Regions from separate parts of the Pseudarthrobacter raffinosi genome, predicted to be linked through region 1. Evidence: riboswitches for the same ligand, from Rfam matches in the RefSeq annotation. Region 1 holds a riboswitch; the other holds the start of a gene.
The links. Region 1 has a riboswitch for glycine ahead of gcvP (aminomethyl-transferring glycine dehydrogenase). Riboswitches for the same ligand answer to the same signal wherever they lie in the genome.

Region 1 (9,310 bases):
GGATTCCGCTTCCAGCCGTTCGGTGATGGACTTCCGGTACGCGGGGATGTCGATCTTGGCCATCATGAGTTTGGTGAACTCGGCCGAGGTGGTCCGCAGGAGCTGGTCGTAGTATTCGCGTTCCCGATAGAAGAAGCCCCTCTCGTCCCCCGCCGTGCTCAGCGCATAGTAGAACTCGTCGAGGGTCTCAAGGGTGGCCTGCTCCAGGAACACGCCGTTCTTTTCAGCCTTCCGGATGGCCTTCCGTGTCCGGTAGCTGGTGCCCATGATGAGCTCCTCGGCGTCCGTGATGCCGTCGAGCTGCTTGATGAACATCCAGTTCACGTTGGTGAAGTTCATGTCCGAGCCTTGGTGTTCAAGACCCAGGCCCGCCAGTTCCGCCACGAGCGGCCTGTTGTCCACGATCTCGGGGTGTTCGGCGCCGTCGGCATCGCGGGCGATGTACGTCAGGTTCGGGGAAATCCGGAGTTCGGCAGCCTTGCGTTCCGCGGCGCGTTCCTTAAGGAGTCCGACGACGTCACGCACCAGTGCGGAGTCTGTGTAGTCCAGGAGGGGGCCCTTGGCGCACTCGCACACCTTGTAGCCCCAGCGGTTGGTGGTGAAGTTCAGTTTCCCGGCAGCGACCAGGTCGCCGTCGCGCCTTACACCGAACAGTTCCACTGACTGACCGCGGGCACGCTGGAAACGGGTGAAGTCAGCGGACTGGATGAAGTTGTTTTGCGGATGCTTGAGGGAGAAGGACTCAAACTCGGCATCGCTGAGGACGCTGAGCTCGAGTCCGGCTCCGGCCTTGGTTGGATTCACGGAAATAACCTCATCTATGGCTGGGCTGCCGACTGGGGCAGGCGCTGGCCTTCGTGGTGTGGATGGTGAGAGTGGCTGGTGGGCGGTCAGTAGAACTGCTGGCCGGTGCGTGCGGTTTCAAGCCGGCGGAAGACCCGTTCCGCGCCCTTGACCCACAGGGTGTGCCTGACGGGCGACAGCACGTAGTCGTAGCAGCCGACGAAGTCCGTCACCATCTTAGTGAAGCTCGTTTTGAACATGCCCATGCCGTACAGGTGGTGGGTCTTGTCCTTGATCAGGCCGGAGGGCGGCGTGCCGCAGAAGTCGTACTCGGTGCAGCCGAGTTCCTGCATTCTCCGGATGGCCTGCCACTGGACCAGGTGCGAATCGCCGTACTGCTTCCTGTTCTGCGTGGAGCCGCCGTCCTTGTAGGTTGCCTTGGATCCGTAGTTGATCACAAAGGCGCCCACACTGGGTTTGCCGTCTTCGTAAACGAAGAAGAAGCTGCCCTGGCCGCGCGTGCAGAATTCGTCCCAGAACTGAGTGTAGTACTCGAGGCTGCGCAACGGCATGGAACCCTTGGCGTTGACGGTGTCCGCCATTAGGTCATACAGCGCCCGGTACGTTTCCGGGCCTGGCTCCTGCTGCACCACGGCGCAGCCTTCGCGCTCTGCCCGGCGGATCGCGTTGCGGGCGCGGGAGGAGATGGACCGGAACACCTCGTTCTCCGGTGCCGCGATGTCCAGGAGCGCCGTGGAGTCATTGGACTGGATGTTAGGGGCCTTCACCAGGCCGGCGGCGGCGAGCTGTGCCCGGGCTTCCGGGGTGCTCACGATGTCCGGTTCAATCTTGATGGTGAAGACATTGAGCTTCCGGCTCCGGGCGAATACAGCGCACGCGTCCAAGACCGGCTTCAGGTCCTCGACGGCACCCAGGTCAGGACCTTTGATCAGGTACCACAGGCGGCCCAGCACCGGGAATTTCTTCTCCAGCACCAGGTTGTAGCTGGCAGTCCCGGCAGACTCCAGGACCAGGAAACGGGCGGTCCAGCCGCTGCCGTTCTTCACGGACGCGTAGGCAGCGGACTGCAACATGTTGCCGCCGTTCGGGTTGGCCGTGACGTGCTTGTCCCAGTTCTCAATTTCCTCCGCTGTGGCAAAGCGGGCGGTGAATTCTCGCAAGGGGGCCGTGTCCAATCTCAGGGGTTGCGTAGCCACAAGTCTAAAGCCTCCGGTTGGGGCGGCAGGTCCCCGGCATCCTCTGCCTGCTCTGGGCCCACGCCGGCAGGGTTCCCTGGCCGAGCTTGCGAGGTTAGGGAGCCGGTGGGGCGCAGCACGCGTGAAAACTCCGGTCTGCCGGGCCCGGACTCTAGTCTTCGAACTCGGAGAGCGGCGGGCAGGAGCAGATCAGGTTGCGGTCCCCGGCTGCGCCGTCGATGCGGCCGACGGGCGGGAAGTACTTGTCCTGCTTGAGGTGGTGGACGGGGAAGGCGGCCTGCTCACGCGGGTACTGACGGGTCCAGTCGGAAGATACGACGGCGGACGCGGTGTGGGGTGCGTGGCGCAGCGGGCTGTTCTCGACAGTGAAGTCGCCGTTGGCCACCTGGTCGATTTCCTTGCGGATGGTGATCATCGCGTCGATGAACCGGTCGATCTCCACCAGGTCCTCGGACTCGGTGGGCTCCACCATCAGCGTGCCCGCCACCGGGAACGCGAGGGTGGGGGCGTGGAAACCGTAGTCGATGAGGCGCTTGGCCACGTCCTCCGCGGTGACGCCGGTCTTCGCCGTCAGCCCGCGGAGGTCCAGGATGCACTCGTGCGCCACCAGCCCACCCTCGCCGGTGTAGAGAACCGGGAAGTACTCATTCAGGCGGGCCGCCACGTAGTTCGCCGCCAGCAGCGCCGACTTCGTGGCCTCGGTCAGGCCCTCGCCACCCATCAGCTTCACATACGCCCAGGAGATGGGCAGGACACCGGCAGAACCGAACCGTGAGGCAGAGATCGGGACGTCATTGCCTTCGGTCCACGTGGCTGCGTTACCCGGCATAAACGGCGCCAGGTGGGCCTTCGCCGCGACCGGGCCAACGCCGGGTCCGCCGCCGCCATGCGGGATGCAGAAAGTCTTGTGCAGGTTCAGGTGCGAGACGTCGCCGCCGAACTTGCCCGGCTGCGCCAGGCCAACGAGCGCGTTCAGGTTGGCGCCGTCCACATAAACCTGGCCGCCTGCAGCGTGCACCGAATCGCACACCTCACGGACATCGGCGTCGTAGACACCGTGCGTGGACGGGTAGGTGATCATGATCGCCGAAAGGGCGTCCTTGTTCGCCTCGATCTTGGCATTCAGGTCAGCGTGGTCGATGCTGCCGTCCGCGGCGGTGGCAACCACAACGACCCTCATGCCCGCCAGGACAGCGGAGGCGGCGTTAGTGCCGTGCGCCGAAGCCGGAATCAGGCAGACCGTGCGCTGGTCATCGCCGCGGGACAGGTGGTAGCCGCGGATGGCCAGCAGGCCGGCGAGCTCGCCCTGGGACCCGGCATTCGGCTGCAGGGACACCTGGTCGTAGCCCGTGATCTCGGTCAGCTGGTCTTCGAGATCGGTGATGAGTTCGCGCCAGCCCACGGTCTGGGAATCCGGGGCGAACGGGTGGATCGAGGCGAACTCCGGCCAGGAAATGGCTTCCATCTCTGCCGTGGCGTTCAGCTTCATGGTGCAGGAACCCAGCGGAATCATGGTGCGGTCCAGCGCCAGGTCCCGGTCGCTCAGCCTGCGGATGTAGCGCAGCAGCTGGGTCTCGGAACGGTGCGTGTTGAACACCGGGTGCTGCAGGTAACCGGAGGAACGTTCGACGGCGGCATCCAGCGCGAACTCCGTGTCAGTGCCGGCGGTTGCGTCCACCGCGGCGGCACCAAAGACGTCCAGCACGCCGGCGACGATGGCCGGGGTTGTGGTTTCATCGGCGGAAACGCCGATGGTGTCGCCGTCGATGTGGCGCAGGTTGATGCCCTGGGCTTCCGCTGCGGCAACAATGGCCGCAGCCTTGCCGGGCACGGAAACCGTGACGGTATCGAAGAAGCTTGTGTGCAGAACGTCCAGGCCGGCCGCCTTGAGCGATGCGGCGATGGTTGCAGCGTGGCTGTGGGTGGTCTCGGCGATTGCCTTGAGGCCGTCGGGGCCGTGGTACACGGCGTAGAACGAGGAAACGATGGCCAGCAGTGCCTGCGCGGTGCAGATGTTGGACGTGGCCTTCTCACGGCGGATGTGCTGCTCACGGGTCTGCAGCGCCAGGCGGTACGCGGGGGTCCCGGCGTCGTCCTTGGAGACACCGACGAGGCGGCCCGGCATGGACCGCTCCAGGCCCTTCGCCACCGCCATGTAGGCGGCGTGCGGGCCGCCGAAGAACAACGGCACACCAAAACGCTGGGTCGAGCCGACGGCGATGTCCGCGCCCTGCTCCCCCGGAGGCGTGATCAGCGTCAGCGCCAAAAGGTCGGCAGCGACCGTGACGAGCGCGCCGCGCTCCTTGGCAGCCTCGATCACGTCGGCGTGGTTGAAGACCCGGCCCGAGACGCCCGGCTGCTGCAGCACAATCCCGTTGATAACGCCGTCGGGCAGGCCCTTGGACAGGTCAGCGACCTCCACCTCAAAGCCCAGGGCTTCGGCGCGGCCCTTCACAATCGCGATGGTCTGCGGCAGGCAATCGGCATCCAGGACCGTCTTGCCGTCCCGGGCCTCCTTGTTCTTGTTCGCCCGGCGCATCATCAGCACAGCCTCGGCCACCGCGGTGGCTTCATCCAGCAGCGACGCGTTCGCGATCGGCAGGCCCACCAGGTCCTGGACCATGGTCTGGAAGTTCAGCAGCGCCTCCAGGCGGCCCTGCGAAATCTCCGGCTGGTACGGCGTGTACGCGGTGTACCAGGCCGGGGCCTCGAGGATGTTCCGGCGGATGACCGCGGGCGTCACGGTGTCGTAGTAACCCTGGCCGATCATCTGGACAGCCGTCTTGTTCTTCGCCGCGAGCTTCCGCAGCTCCGCAAGGACCTCAACCTCGCTGAGGGCGTCCTTAAGGCGGAGTGCCACATCCTGCCGGATGCCGTTGGGAACGGCCGTATCCACCAGCGCGTCCACAGTGCCGTAGCCGACGGCCTTGAGCATGGAGTCGATATCGGCCTGGCGGCGGGCGCCAATATGCCGGTCAACGAAAGTGGCCGAGGCCGAATTAACACTCACAAGGAACTCCATTACTAAGGCGGCGCAGGGTGCGCCACATCGACTCGGGTTCCTCCCCACTCTGTCTGGGACCTGAGAGTTTCCGCGCAGCCTGCTTCCGCTAGGCTGCGCTTGCACCGTCGGTGGGCACAGCGGTCCTGACATTCCGGAGTGATCCGGGACGCTTCAGGCGGACGGCCTGCCACTTTCCAGAGTTGCCTGGCCGCGGCGGTACGTGGGCCTGAGAGATTCCTGGGGAGGATTTGCTCCTACGGCGCCTGTTGTACCTACTAACAGAACTCTCCCGCCGCAGATCAAAGGCATATTCAGATTTTGTGGCGGCCGCAGATGGTCGCCACGCGGTCCAATTCTCCTACGCCCCGGGCCACCGGGCAAATGAGGTCGGCGGATTCTGCTCAATCATTCCGGTGTGGAGCTCCAGCGCGCCCGGATGGACGCGGGCTGCACCAGAAGGCTGGCCGAATGATTGAGCAGAATCAGCCGCGAAGCCGCTCCACGGCAGCGAGGAGCTCCTCAATGTCTCCATGCCTGCCCCGGCTGTCCCCGGTGGTACCGCTTTCCCACATGGCGTTGAAATACAGCCCGTCCCCCATGTACAGCACGGCTTTCGCCACGGCCGTGCCGACGTCGGCCGCGATCAGGTCCAACCATTGCTGCTGGATGGCGGCAAAGCGGCGGCGGGCCTCTTCATGGGCCACTTCAGCCAGCCGGGTGGCGGCCACGAAGGAGCGGTCCATAGGCGAGTCGGACCAGAGCGAGGAACGGATGAAGTAGGCCGCCGCACCTTCGGCTGCTGCGGCCATCAGCGCGAGGTCCTCGACGGCCAGTCGGTCCAGCCGCTCCAGCACCGCAGCGATCAGCGCTTCCTTGTTGGGGAAGTGGTAGAGCAACCCGCCCTTGGATACGCCGGCCCGCCTGGCCACCGCGTCCAAAGTGGCAGCCCGCTCCCCCACATCGATCAGGAGTTCTTCAAAAGCGTCGAGGACTGCATCGCGTGCGACGGGATTTCTGGCCATGGCTTCAATCATGCACGCTCCGGGCCCCGTTTCTTAACTATACCGTCTGGACGGTATAGTTATTGATATGACGTTGTCCACACAGTCCAACCAGAACACCCGAAGCACATCCACCATGGCAGCCGACCTCAGGCCGTCAGGGCCCGTCAAGGCGCCCTGGCGCGACTGGCTCGCGCTGGCCCTGCTGATGTTTCCGGTGCTCCTGGTTGCGGTGGACAACACTGCGTTGACGTTTGCACTTCCGGCCATCGCGAGCAGCCTGGAAACCACCGGAGTCCAGCTGCTGTGGATTGTGGACGCCTATCCCCTGGTGCTTGCCGGCTTGCTGGTTGCCATGGGCAGCCTGGGTGACCGGATCGGGCGCCGACGGCTGCTGCTGACCGGCAGCGTTGGCTTCGCCGCGGTCTCAGCAGCAACAGCCTTTGCCCCCAGCGCAGAGTGGCTGATAGCGGGCCGGGCAATGCTGGGGTTCTTCGGCGCCATGCTGATGCCCTCCACCCTGTCGCTGATCCGCAACATTTTTCCGGACCCAAACCGGCGTCGGCTGGCCGTGGCCATTTGGGCTGCCGGCTTCTCCGGCGGCGCCGCCCTGGGTCCCATCTTCGGCGGGTGGCTGGTGGAGCAGTTCTGGTGGGGCGCGATCCTGCTGGTCGCCGTGCCCATCATGCTGCCCCTGCTGGCGTTCGGCCCTGCCTTCATCCCGGAATCAAAAGATCCGCGCCCCGGGCGGGTGGACGTGCCCAGCATCGTCCTGTCCCTGCTGGTAATGGTGCCCGTTGTGTATGGCATCAAGGAGCTGGCGACCGATGGTTTCGGGGCCGCTCCTGTGGGTCTTGTTGCCTTTGGCCTGGCCATGGGCGTCGTCTTTGTACGCCGCCAGCAGCGGCTGGCCAGCCCCCTGCTGGACATATCACTGTTCGGCAACCGGGTCTTCAGCACTGCCATCACGGCAAACGTGCTGGCCCTGTTCTCCTTCAACGGCTTCATCCTGTTCCTCGCCCAGCACCTGCAGCTCCTGGACGGAATGACGCCGTCGGCCGCCGGAATTGCCATGATCCCGGCCCTGGTGGCAACAGTGCTGGCTGGGCTGGCAGTGGTGCCGCTGGTCCGGAAGGTGCGTCCGGGCTTTGTGGTGGCGGGTGGCCTGGCCCTGAGCGCCACCGGGTACGGAATCGTGGTCTTCGGTGACCACGGCTCCGGCCCGGCCCTCCTGCTGGCCGCGCTGCTGATCCTTGCCCTGGGCGTGGGCACAGCGGAAACCATTTCCAATGACCTCATCCTGGGCTCCGTTCCAGCGGAGAAGTCAGGAGCGGCGGCCGCCATCTCCGAAACGGGCTATGAGGTGGGGTCCCTGCTGGGGACGGCGATGCTGGGCTCCATCCTGACCGCTTCCTACCAGCACAATCTCCGACTTCCGGCCGGGGTGGAGGAAATGGCGTCGGGCACTGCAGTACACCTCGCGGGTGAAACTCTGGCGGGCGCCGTGGAACTGGCCGCCGGCCTGCCTGCTCCACTGGCGGAAGCGCTCCGCGGCGCAGCACGCCTGGCGTTTGATTCGGGCGTCCACACCACTGCGGCAATTGCGCTGGTACTGATGGCGAGCGCGTCAGTCCTTGCCGCCGTCGTACTCCGGAAAGTTCCGACGGCAGACTAGGGGCCCGTCTCCGGCAAGCCGGCGAGCGCACAATAAACGCCCGGCGCAGGAAGTCCTTCCTGCGCCGGGCGCCTGTGGCCTCACTATGGGCCGGCGACTACTTGGCGTCAGGGGCGGTGACGCTGGCGGAGGCCTTCATGGTCTCGGCGTTCACCATCCACGCGTACTGTTCCAGCTTGGCGATGAATTCATGGAGCAGGTCCGCGGTGGTGGGATCCTCTTCGTCCACTTCGTCATGGACCTTGCGCATGGTGCCCACGGCAGCCTCAAGCGCGGCAACGATCCGCTCGATGGCGTCCTTCGTGTTGATGAGGCCTTCGGGGAACTGCGCGAGGCTGGTGGACTTGGCCACGGTGGCACTGCGGCCGTCCGGCAGGGCATGAAGGGCGCGCATCCGCTCGGCCATGTCATCCGCGAACTGCCGGGCGGCATCCACGATTTCGTCCAGCTGCAGGTGAAGGTCCCGGAAGTTGTTCCCCACAATGTTCCAGTGGGCCTGCTTGCCCTGGATGTGCAGCTCAATCAGGTCCGCAAGTACGGCCTGCAGGTTATTGGTCAGCGTCGGTGAAGCTTTCATGAATCCTCCTCGATTGGTCCAGTAGTCCCGACGCTATCAGCCGTGGGATCGATCGCGGCAGGCCGGAAGCAAATTTCTCAGTGAGCTTACTAATCTCACGGAGCGAGATAAAAGAACGGAATTCATTTAAACCATTGCGCGAAAGCCGTCCACCCTCCATACTAAATGAACGTCATTCATTTAGTGACGGTCGTCTCACTGGAAGTAAGCACATGATTGAAATTTCCTGCCTCGACTCACCCACGTCCCTGGCCCGGACAACGCCGTCCGTCCGCCCTGCCCTTCGGGTGGGCGTTGTGCAGCACCGCTGGCATGCAGACGCTGCCGTCCTGCAGGCGGAACTCGATGAAGGAATCGGCCGCGCAGCCAGGCTCGGTGCCACGGTGGTATTCCTCCCCGAACTCACCCTCTCCCGTTACCCCGCGGACACGCGCCCGGAGAATGACACCACGCGCCCTGGAGCGGTGCGGCCCCGGCCGTCGGACATCGCTGAGGACCTGCTCACCGGACCCACCTTCCGGTTTGCTGCCGAGTCGGCCCGCCGCCACGGCGTGGCTGTCCATGCCTCGCTGTACCAGCAGGCACCGAACCCGGACGGCAGCGACGACGGCCTGGGGCTGAACACCGCCGTCCTGGTGTCGTCCGAGGGCGAACTGCTCGCCCGCACGCACAAGCTCCACATCCCGGTCACCGCCGGCTACTACGAAGACAAGTTCTTCCGCCAGGGGCCGGCGGCCGCGGATGCCTACGAGGTCCACGCGCCGGCACAACTGGGCGGCGCCCGGCTGGGCATGCCCACCTGCTGGGACGAATGGTTCCCGGAGGTGGCCCGGCTCTACTCCCTCGGTGGCGCAGAGATCCTGGTCTACCCCACCGCCATCGGCTCAGAGCCGGACCACCCGGAATTCGACACCCAGCCGCTGTGGCAGCAGGTCATTGTGGGCAACGGCATCGCCAACGGGCTCTTTATGATCGCCCCCAACCGCTGGGGCAGTGAAGGAACGCTGAACTTCTACGGCTCCTCCTTCATCTCCGACCCCTACGGCCGCGTCC
Region 2 (9,310 bases), on a different contig from region 1:
AGCACGCGTGAAAACTCCGGTCCGCCGGCCCCGGCACCTCAGCTGAGGTTTGCGACAGACGGGTACAGCGGGTGGGCGGCGGCGAGTGCCTCTACCCGGTGACGCAGGCCGGAAAGTTCCGCGTCGGCGTCGGCAATCAATGCCTCGGCGATGATGTCCGCAACTTCACGGAAAGCTGCCTCGCCGAAACCACGGGTGGCCAGCGCGGGGGTGCCGATCCGGAGGCCGGAGGTGACCATCGGAGGGCGCGGGTCGAACGGTACGGCGTTGCGGTTGACGGTGATGTCAATCGCGGCGAGGCGGTCCTCGGCCTGCTGGCCATCCAACTCGCAGTTGCGCAGGTCAACCAGGACCAGGTGGACGTCGGTGCCGCCGGAGATCACGTTGATGCCCTTGGCGGTGACGTCCGGCTGGACCAGGCGGTCGGCCAGGATGCTGGCGCCGGCGAGGACGCGCTCCTGGCGTTCCTTGAACTCCGGCGTTGCTGCGATCTTGAAGGCCACGGCCTTGCCGGCGATGACGTGCTCCAGCGGGCCGCCCTGCTGTCCGGGGAAGACAGCCGAGTTGATCTTCTTGGCGATCGCGGCGTCGTTGGAGAGGATGATGCCGCCGCGCGGACCGGCGAGGGTCTTGTGCGTGGTGGACGTGGTGACGTGGGCGTGCGGCACGGGGCTCGGGTGCAGGCCAGCTGCCACCAGACCGGCGAAGTGCGCCATGTCCACCATCAGGAAGGCACCCACCAGATCGGCGATCCGGCGGAACTCGGCGAAGTCCAGCTGGCGGGCGTAGGCCGACCAGCCGGCGACAATCAGCTGCGGCTTGTGCTCCAGCGCCAGGCGCTCCACCTCGGCCATGTCAATGGTGTGGGTGTCTTCGCGGACCTGGTACGGGACCACGTTGTATAGCTTGCCGGAGAAGTTGATCTTCATGCCGTGGGTCAGGTGGCCGCCGTGGGCCAGGTTCAGGCCCATGATGGTATCGCCCGGCTTGATCAGCGCGTGCATGACCGAGGCGTTGGCCTGGGCGCCGGAGTGCGGCTGCACGTTGGCGAACTCGGCACCGAACAGGGCCTTGACGCGGTCGATGGCCAGCTGCTCGATGACGTCCACGTGCTCGCAGCCACCGTAGTAGCGCTTGCCCGGGTAGCCCTCGGCGTACTTGTTGGTCAGGACCGAGCCCTGCGCCTGCATCACGGCAACGGCCGTGTGGTTCTCGGAGGCGATCATTTCCAGGCCATTGCGCTGGCGGCGCAGTTCGTCGTCGATCTTGACGGCGATCTCGGGGTCCAGCACCGACAGGTCGGTGTCCAGGCTCGCGGAAACTACCTGCTCAAAAACTGCGGTGCCTGCTGCAGCGGGGCTCACAGTTCGCCACCGTTTACTTCGGCGTATTCCTGGGCGGACAGCAGCGGGCCCTCGGACTCGACGGTCACCTTGAACAGCCAGCCGGCACCGTACGGATCGGAGTTGATCAGTGCAGGATCGCCGATGGCGTCTTCGTTGATTTCCGTGACCTCGCCCGTCACCGGGGAGTACAGGTCAGAGACGGACTTGGTGGACTCGATCTCGCCGCAGGTCTCCCCCGCGGTCACTGTGGAGCCAACCTCGGGCAGGTCCACGTAGACGATGTCGCCCAGCGCCTCAGCGGCAACAGCGGACACGCCAACAACGGACGGACCAGAGCCATCAAAGGCGATCCACTCGTGCTCAGCGGAGTACTTCAGTTCAGCGGCAACCTTAGCCATGTGTGTTCCTTACGTTCGAAATCTGTGGGTGGTCGAGTTGGGCCGGGCGTTCCCCGATATCCTCTGCATGCTGCTCGTTCCTCGCTTTGACGCATGCTGCCGGATACCGCGGACCCCCCGAGGGGCCGGCGGGACGGGGTTTTCGAAAGCGTGCGTCAGAGCGACGAAGGAGCAGCACGCGTGAAAACTCCGGCCTGCCGGTTCCGGACTTGGCTTACTTTTGGCGCTTGTAGAACGGCAGGGCGACAACCTCGAAAGGCTCTGCCTTGCCGCGCAGGTCGATGTCCAGGGCGGTGCCAACCTCGGCGTGCTCGACGTCGACATAGGCCATCGCGACCAGGTAGCCGAGGGTGGGGCTGGGCTGGCCGGAGGTGACTTCGCCAACCACTGCGCCGCCCTTGAGCACCGGGTAGTGCCCGCGGCCGGCGCGACGGCCGAGACCTTTCAAGCCCACCAGCTTACGCTTTGACCCGGCTTCCTTGGCGGCTTCCAGGGCGGCGCGGCCCACGAAGTCGCCTTCCTTGCTCTTGAGCGCCACAACGCCACCCAGGCCGGCGTCGAACGGTGACCCTTCGAGGGAAAGCTCGTTGCCGTACAGCGGCATGCCCGCTTCGAGGCGGAGCGAATCGCGGGAGGCGAGGCCGCACGGGACGATGCCGAACTCGGCCCCCGCTTCGGCGACGGATGCCCACAGGGAGGCGGCGCCGTCGTTCGCTACAAAGAGCTCGAAGCCGTCCTCGCCGGTGTAACCGGTGCGGGCCAGGATGACGTTGTGGCCGGCCACGGTGAGTTCGTTGAACGCGTAGTACTTCAGGTCTGTGACGAGCGGGTGCTGGGCCTCAGCGGTCAGCTTGAGCAGGATGGCCTCTGCCTTGGGACCCTGGACCGCGATCAGCGACGTGATGGCGGAGGCGTCCTCCACCTTCACGTTGAACGCCGTGGCGCGTTCGGCCAGGGCGACGGCGACGGTGGGGGCGTTGCCCGCGTTGGGGACCACGAGGTATTTCTCGTCGCCGAAACGGTAGACGATGAGGTCATCGATGATGCCGCCGTCGGCGTTGCAGATGAGCGAGTACTTGGCCTTCCCGTCCGCGATGGCGGAGAGTTTGCCCACCAGTGCGTAGTCCAGGAACGCGCCGGCTTCCAGGCCGGAGACCCAGACTTCGCCCATGTGGGAGAGGTCGAACAGGCCGGCAGCCTTGCGCACAGCGTGGTGCTCGGCCAGCTCGGAGCTGTACTTCAGGGGCATCTGCCAGCCACCGAAATCGGTGAAGGAAGCGCCGAGTTTCTTGTGCTCTTCGTAGAGAGCGGTGTAGTTCTCAGTCATTGTGAAAGCCTTTCATACGAGACTAGTTCGCGAATTCTTCGATGGGCGGGCAGGAGCAGATCAGGTTGCGGTCCCCGGCTGCGCCGTCGATGCGGCCGACGGGCGGGAAGTACTTGTCCTGCTTGAGGTGGTGGACCGGGAAGGCGGCCTGCTCACGCGGGTACTCGCGGGCCCAGTCGGAAGATACGACGGCGGACGCGGTGTGGGGTGCGTGGCGCAGCGGGCTGTTCTCGACAGTGAAGTCGCCGTTGGCCACCTGGTCGATTTCCTTGCGGATGGTGATCATCGCGTCGATGAACCGGTCGATCTCCACAAGGTCCTCGGACTCGGTGGGCTCCACCATCAGCGTGCCCGCCACCGGGAACGCGAGGGTGGGGGCGTGGAAGCCATAATCGATCAGGCGCTTGGCCACGTCCTCCGCGGTGACGCCGGTCCTGGCCGTCAGGTCGCGCAGGTCCAGGATGCACTCGTGCGCCACCAGCCCACCCTCGCCGGTGTAGAGAACCGGGAAGTACTCATTCAGGCGGGCCGCAACATAGTTCGCCGCCAGCAGCGCCGACTTCGTGGCCTCGGTCAGGCCCTCGGCACCCATCAGCTTCACGTAGGCCCAGGAGATGGGCAGGACGCCGGCGGAGCCGTAGTTGGATGCGCTGATGGCCACGCCGTGGCCGGCTTCGTGCGCTGCCTTGTTGGCGTCACCGGGCATAAACGGTGCCAGGTGCGCCTTGGCTGCGACCGGGCCAACGCCGGGGCCGCCGCCGCCGTGCGGGATGCAGAAGGTCTTGTGCAGGTTCAGGTGCGAGACGTCGCCGCCGAACTTGCCCGGCTGTGCCAGGCCGACAAGGGCGTTGAGGTTGGCGCCGTCGACGTAGACCTGGCCGCCGGCAGCGTGCACGGCGTCGCAGATTTCGGTGACGTCGGCGTCGTAGACGCCGTGGGTGGAGGGGTAGGTGATCATGATCGCCGAGAGGACGTCCTTGTTGGCCTCGATCTTGGCATTCAGGTCAGCGTGGTCGATGCTGCCGTCAGGCGCCGTTGCCACAACGACAACCTTCATGCCGGCCAGGACAGCGGAGGCGGCGTTGGTGCCGTGGGCCGAGGCCGGGATCAGGCAGACCGTGCGCTGGTCATCGCCGCGGGATAGGTGGTAGCCGCGGATGGCCAGCAGGCCGGCGAGCTCGCCCTGGGACCCGGCATTCGGCTGCAGGGACACCTGGTCGTACCCGGTGATTTCCGCGAGGTCAGCTTCCAGCCCGCCGATGAGTTCGCGCCAGCCCACGGTCTGGGAATCCGGGGCGAACGGGTGGATCGAGGCGAACTCCGGCCAGGAAATGGCCTCCATCTCTGCCGTGGCGTTCAGCTTCATCGTGCAGGAACCCAGCGGGATCATGGTGCGGTCCAGGGCCAGGTCGCGGTCACTCAGCCGGCGGATGTAGCGCAGCAGCTGGGTCTCGGAACGGTGCGTGTTAAACACGGGGTGCTGCAGGTACTCGGAAGTGCGGAGCACCGATTCGGGCAGTTCAAAGCCCTTCGCGTCCACAACCGGACCGGCACCGAAGGCGACGGCGATCGCGGAGAGGACATCCGTCGTCGTAGTTTCATCAGCGGAGACGCCGATGGTGTCCTCGTCGATGTGGCGCAGGTTGATGCCACGTGCTTCGGCGGCGGCGATGACCTTGCCGGCCTTGCCCGGGACGCGGACCGTGACTGTGTCGAAAAAGGTCTCGGTGACCAGTTCGCGGCCGGCGACCTTCAGCGTGGTCGCCAGGGTGCGGGCGTTGTGGTGGACCTGCTCGGCGATTGCCTTGAGACCGTCGGGGCCGTGGTAGACGGCGTAGAACGAGGAAACGATGGCCAGCAGTGCCTGCGCGGTGCAGATGTTGGACGTGGCCTTCTCACGGCGGATGTGCTGCTCCCGGGTCTGCAGCGCCAGACGGTAGGCGGGGGTCCCGGCGTCGTCCTTGGAGACTCCGACGAGGCGGCCCGGCATGGACCGCTCCAGGCCCTTCGCCACCGCCATGTAGGCCGCGTGCGGTCCGCCGAAGAACAACGGCACACCAAAACGCTGGGTCGAGCCGACGGCGATGTCCGCGCCCTGCTCCCCCGGAGGCGTGATCAGCGTCAGCGCCAACAGGTCGGCAGCGACCGTGACGAGGGCGCCGCGCTCCTTGGCTGCAGCGATCACGTCGGCGTGGTTGAAGACCCGGCCCGAGACGCCCGGCTGCTGCAGCACAATCCCGTTGATAACGCCGTCGGGCAGGCCCTTGGACAGGTCAGCGACCTCCACCTCAAAGCCCAGGGCTTCGGCGCGGCCCTTCACGATCGCGATGGTCTGCGGCAGGCAATCGGCATCCAGGACCGTCTTGCCGTCCCGGGCCTCCTTGTTCTTGTTCGCCCGGCGCATCATCAGGACGGCCTCGGCCACGGCGGTGGCTTCATCCAGCAGCGACGCGTTGGCGATGGGCAGGCCAACGAGGTCCTGGACCATGGTCTGGAAGTTCAGCAGCGCCTCCAGGCGGCCCTGCGAAATCTCCGGCTGGTACGGCGTGTACGCGGTGTACCAGGCCGGGGCCTCCAGGATGTTCCGCCGGATCACCGCAGGCGTGACCGTGTCGTAGTAACCCTGGCCGATCATCTGGACAGCCGTCTTGTTCTTCGCCGCGAGCTTCCGCAGCTCCGCAAGGACCTCAACCTCACTGAGGGCGTCCTTAAGGGCCAGCGGCTTGGCCTGGCGGATGGAGTCGGGGACGGCAACGTCCACGAGGCCGTCAACGCTGTCATAGCCAACGGCCTTGAGCATGGCGTCAATATCGGCCTGGCGGCGCGCACCAATATGACGATCGGCAAAGGTGGAAGGGGACGACTGGATGGTCATGAAGGAACTCCATAATTCAGGTGGCGCGCTGGGTACGCCACATTGATTCGGGTTCCTCCCCGCTCTGTATTGGACCTGAGAGTTTCCGCGCCACCTGCTTTTACAGGGTGACGCTTGCACCGTCGGTGAGCCCGTTGCCGGACTACTTTCCAGAGTTGCCTAACCGCGGCGGTACGTGGGCCTGAGAGATTCCCGGAGAGGATTTGCTCCTACGGCGCCTGCTGAACGTACCGGCAGGACTCTCCCGCCGCAGATCAAAAGCATGTGCCACTTCGTCAGTGACACGTCTCACAGGTTAGCCCGATTTCGGGCGGCGTGCAAGATTTCCGCCGGCGACGGCGTCACATCACCATCGGTTGCTCCGTAAAGGCCCTTTTGGGAGCCCTTAAGGGCCCCTACGGAGCAATCGATGGGAAATCGGGTCATCCCGGCACTCCGCACAATGAGGCGCGCGACGAGGTCTGGGAGGAGCTGCTCACCATCATGGAGGACAAGCACGACGGCGGCGACCTCCCCGAAGGCGTGCTGCGCAGGGCGCTGGCGCGGAACGCGGAATTGGTCGAAGCGTTCAGCAGGGCATGGCCGCCGCTCAACTACAGCGCGCTTGTGGGGGACCTCTGGCGGGTGCCCGCCTACCTGCGCCTGTGCGCCCCCTGGCTCAGTCCCGACGAGGTGCAGAAGCTGCAGCGCCAGGACCCGCACGCCTGGACCACGTCCGACCTGCCGCTCCTGGACGCGGCCCGGCAACGGCTCGGCGACCCCGAGGCGTCACGCCGCAAGCGCCGGCAGGACGCCGCCCTGGCCGCTGAGTGTGAGCTGATGGACCGGGTGGTTGATGCTCCGCTGCCCGTCCCGGAGCTTCACCGTCGTGGGGGACCGCGCCCAGGCCAGGCACGGGTTTGCCGAGTCGTGGCTGGAACGGCTCGAACGGGTCGGATTGACGAACGTGAACCTGGCGAGCCTCAGCATCAACTACCGGACGCCGGAAGAGGTCATGGCAGAAGCCGAGCCGGTCATCCGGGCCGTCGTCCCGGACGCCAACGTGCCCACCTCGATCCGGAGCAGCGGCCTTCCCGTCGTCCACGGATCCACACTGCAGCTGGGCTCGATCCTCGACACCTGGCTCGCCGAGCACGACGACGGGACCGCCTGCGTCATCAGCACCACTGACGCGGGACACGGCCCGTTCCTGGCGACGTCCCGCGCCAGGTGGCTGTCCCCGGAACTGGTGAAGGGGCTCGAGTTCGACCTGGTGGTCCTCGTGGACCCGGAGGGCTTCGGTCCGGGCATCGAAGGAGCGGTAGACCGCTATGTCGCGATGACCCGGGCGACCCGGCAGCTCGTCATCCTCACAAGCCCCTGATGTCGGCCCAGCAGGCGATTAGCCCGGACTGCTAGGCTGGTCGAAGTTTCACCACTTTCACCACTTTCACCTAGTTTCACCCGGAGGCGTCTGTGCAGAATCCTTTCAAACCCACTGCCGGAGCCACCCCTCCGGACCTAATCGGCAGAGCCGGGCTGCTGGACGAATTCGAATACGGCTTGCAACAGGGATCGGGTGCTCCGGGGCTGCTCACGATCATTACGGGATCCCGGGGCATTGGCAAGACCGTAATGCTCGGTGCCGCGGAGGCGATCGCCAGAGATCACGGATGGGCCGTGATCTCCCGAACGGCCAATCCGGGATTCCTGGCAAAGATCGGCGACGACATGCTCCGACTTGCAGACGAGTTCGGGGACGGTCCGCCGACGCGGAAGATCACGGCTTTCTCCGCCGCAGGGTTCGGGTTGACCACGCAACTCCCGCAGGAACGCTTTCCGGATTGGCGGCGGACCGGCGAGGAACTCCTGCGACTGCTGGACGCAAAGGGAACGGGCTTAGTCATCACTATTGACGAGATCCATGCCGTCGACCGGACAGAAATCTCGCAGTTGGCTGCCGACGTCCAACACTTCATTCGCGACGGCCTGCCGATCGGCCTGATCTTCGCCGGCCTCCCCTCGGCCGTGTCTGATCTTCTTAACGAAGGCGTAGCCACCTTCCTGCGGCGGGCCGACAGGATCAACCTGCACGAAGCGGCCGTCGCCGAAGTCACCGCCTCTTACCAGGAACTTTTCAGCGAAGGAGGCATCGGCGTCTCCCCGGAGCTGATCAGCGAGGCGGCGGCGGCCACAGAGGGCTACCCGTTCCTTATTCAGCTCGTCGGCTATTACCTCTGGATGGAGGCTGGTAAGTCGGGCTGGACGTTGGATCAGCGCGGCGTCCGCGCCGCCATCGCGGCCGCGCTGCGACGGAACACCCTGGTTGTTGTCGAGTCCGCACTTTCGGACATCTCTGACAAGGACCGCGAGTTCCTCGATGCGATGGCCCAGCAGGATGGCCCTTCGTCAGCTGCCCAGATCGGGAACATCATCAAGTCCAAACCCAATCTGGTCTCCAAGTACCGGAACAGGCTCATCGCAGCCGGGCTGATCGAGTCTGCCGGCTACGGGAAGGTCGACTTTGCCATCCCCGGACTGCGCCAACACCTTCGAGGGTAGAGCCGTCCACGGCCTATCACGTGATGAATCCTCCTGATCTCGATGCCGTAGAGACGGCTGCGCCATGTCGGCGCAGCCGCCCGCCCGGGTGGGTGGTGATCAGCGGGTGTGGTGCGATGCCTGGAGCTCAAACACCGGTGTGGGCAGCCCCTCCAGCCGGGCCTTGAGCTGCAGGGCCAGGTAGTTGGAATAGTGCCGGCTCTGGTGCAGGTTGCCGCCATGGATCCAGAGGTTCTCCACGTTGGTGGGCTTCCACATGTTCCGCAGCTCGCCCTCCCAGGGGCCAGGGTCCTTGGGCGTTTCGGAGCCGAAACCCCAGCACTTGCCCACCCTGTCAGCCACCTCGGGTGAGACAAGGTCAGCGAGCCAGCCGTTCATCGAACCGTAGCCGGTGGCGTAGATGATCACGTCGGCTTCCAGCTCGGTGCCGTTGTCCATGACCACGGCGTTGCCGGTGATCTTGCTGACCTGGCCGTTGGCGAGTTTCACGCGGCCGTCGATGATCAGCTGGGAGGCGCCGACGTCGATGTAGTAGCCGGAGCCACGCCGCAGGTACTTCAGGAACAGCCCCGAACCGTCCACTCCGAAGTCCAGCTCGAAACCCGCAGCCTCGAGCTGGGTGTAGAAACCGGCGTCCCGCTTTGCCATCTCCTGATAGACCGGGATCTGGGCCTCCGGGAGGATCCGGTACGGCAGCGAGGCGAACAGGAGGTCGGCCTTCTCCGTGGTGACGCCGTTGGCCAGCGCCTTCTCCGAGTAGAGGTCGCCGAGGGCCAGGTCCATGAGGGACTCACTGCGGGCAATGTGGGTGGACGAGCGCTGG

Region 2: another riboswitch for glycine. It lies ahead of gcvP (aminomethyl-transferring glycine dehydrogenase); the one in region 1 lies ahead of gcvP (aminomethyl-transferring glycine dehydrogenase).

What each region holds. Positions count from the first base shown of each region.
Region 1 covers NZ_JAMXBG010000020.1:15,498-24,807, reverse strand. Annotated here, with positions in the region: gene NG697_RS17215 (peptidoglycan bridge formation glycyltransferase FemA/FemB family protein) at 1-804, opposite strand, end outside; gene NG697_RS17210 (lipid II:glycine glycyltransferase FemX) at 891-1,964, opposite strand; gene gcvP (aminomethyl-transferring glycine dehydrogenase) at 2,152-5,022, opposite strand; glycine riboswitch at 5,062-5,207, opposite strand; glycine riboswitch at 5,209-5,306, opposite strand; gene NG697_RS17200 (TetR/AcrR family transcriptional regulator) at 5,487-6,026, opposite strand; gene NG697_RS17195 (MFS transporter) at 6,142-7,680, shown strand; gene NG697_RS17190 (Dps family protein) at 7,778-8,257, opposite strand; gene NG697_RS17185 (nitrilase-related carbon-nitrogen hydrolase) at 8,470-9,310, shown strand, end outside.
Region 2 covers NZ_JAMXBG010000017.1:35,176-44,485, reverse strand. Annotated here, with positions in the region: gene glyA (serine hydroxymethyltransferase) at 39-1,364, opposite strand; gene gcvH (glycine cleavage system protein GcvH) at 1,361-1,744, opposite strand; gene gcvT (glycine cleavage system aminomethyltransferase GcvT) at 1,959-3,071, opposite strand; gene gcvP (aminomethyl-transferring glycine dehydrogenase) at 3,094-5,946, opposite strand; glycine riboswitch at 6,106-6,203, opposite strand; partial or broken gene NG697_RS15730 (helicase domain-containing protein) at 6,364-7,309, shown strand; gene NG697_RS15725 (DUF8462 domain-containing protein) at 7,402-8,487, shown strand; gene NG697_RS15720 (NAD(P)/FAD-dependent oxidoreductase) at 8,587-9,310, opposite strand, start outside.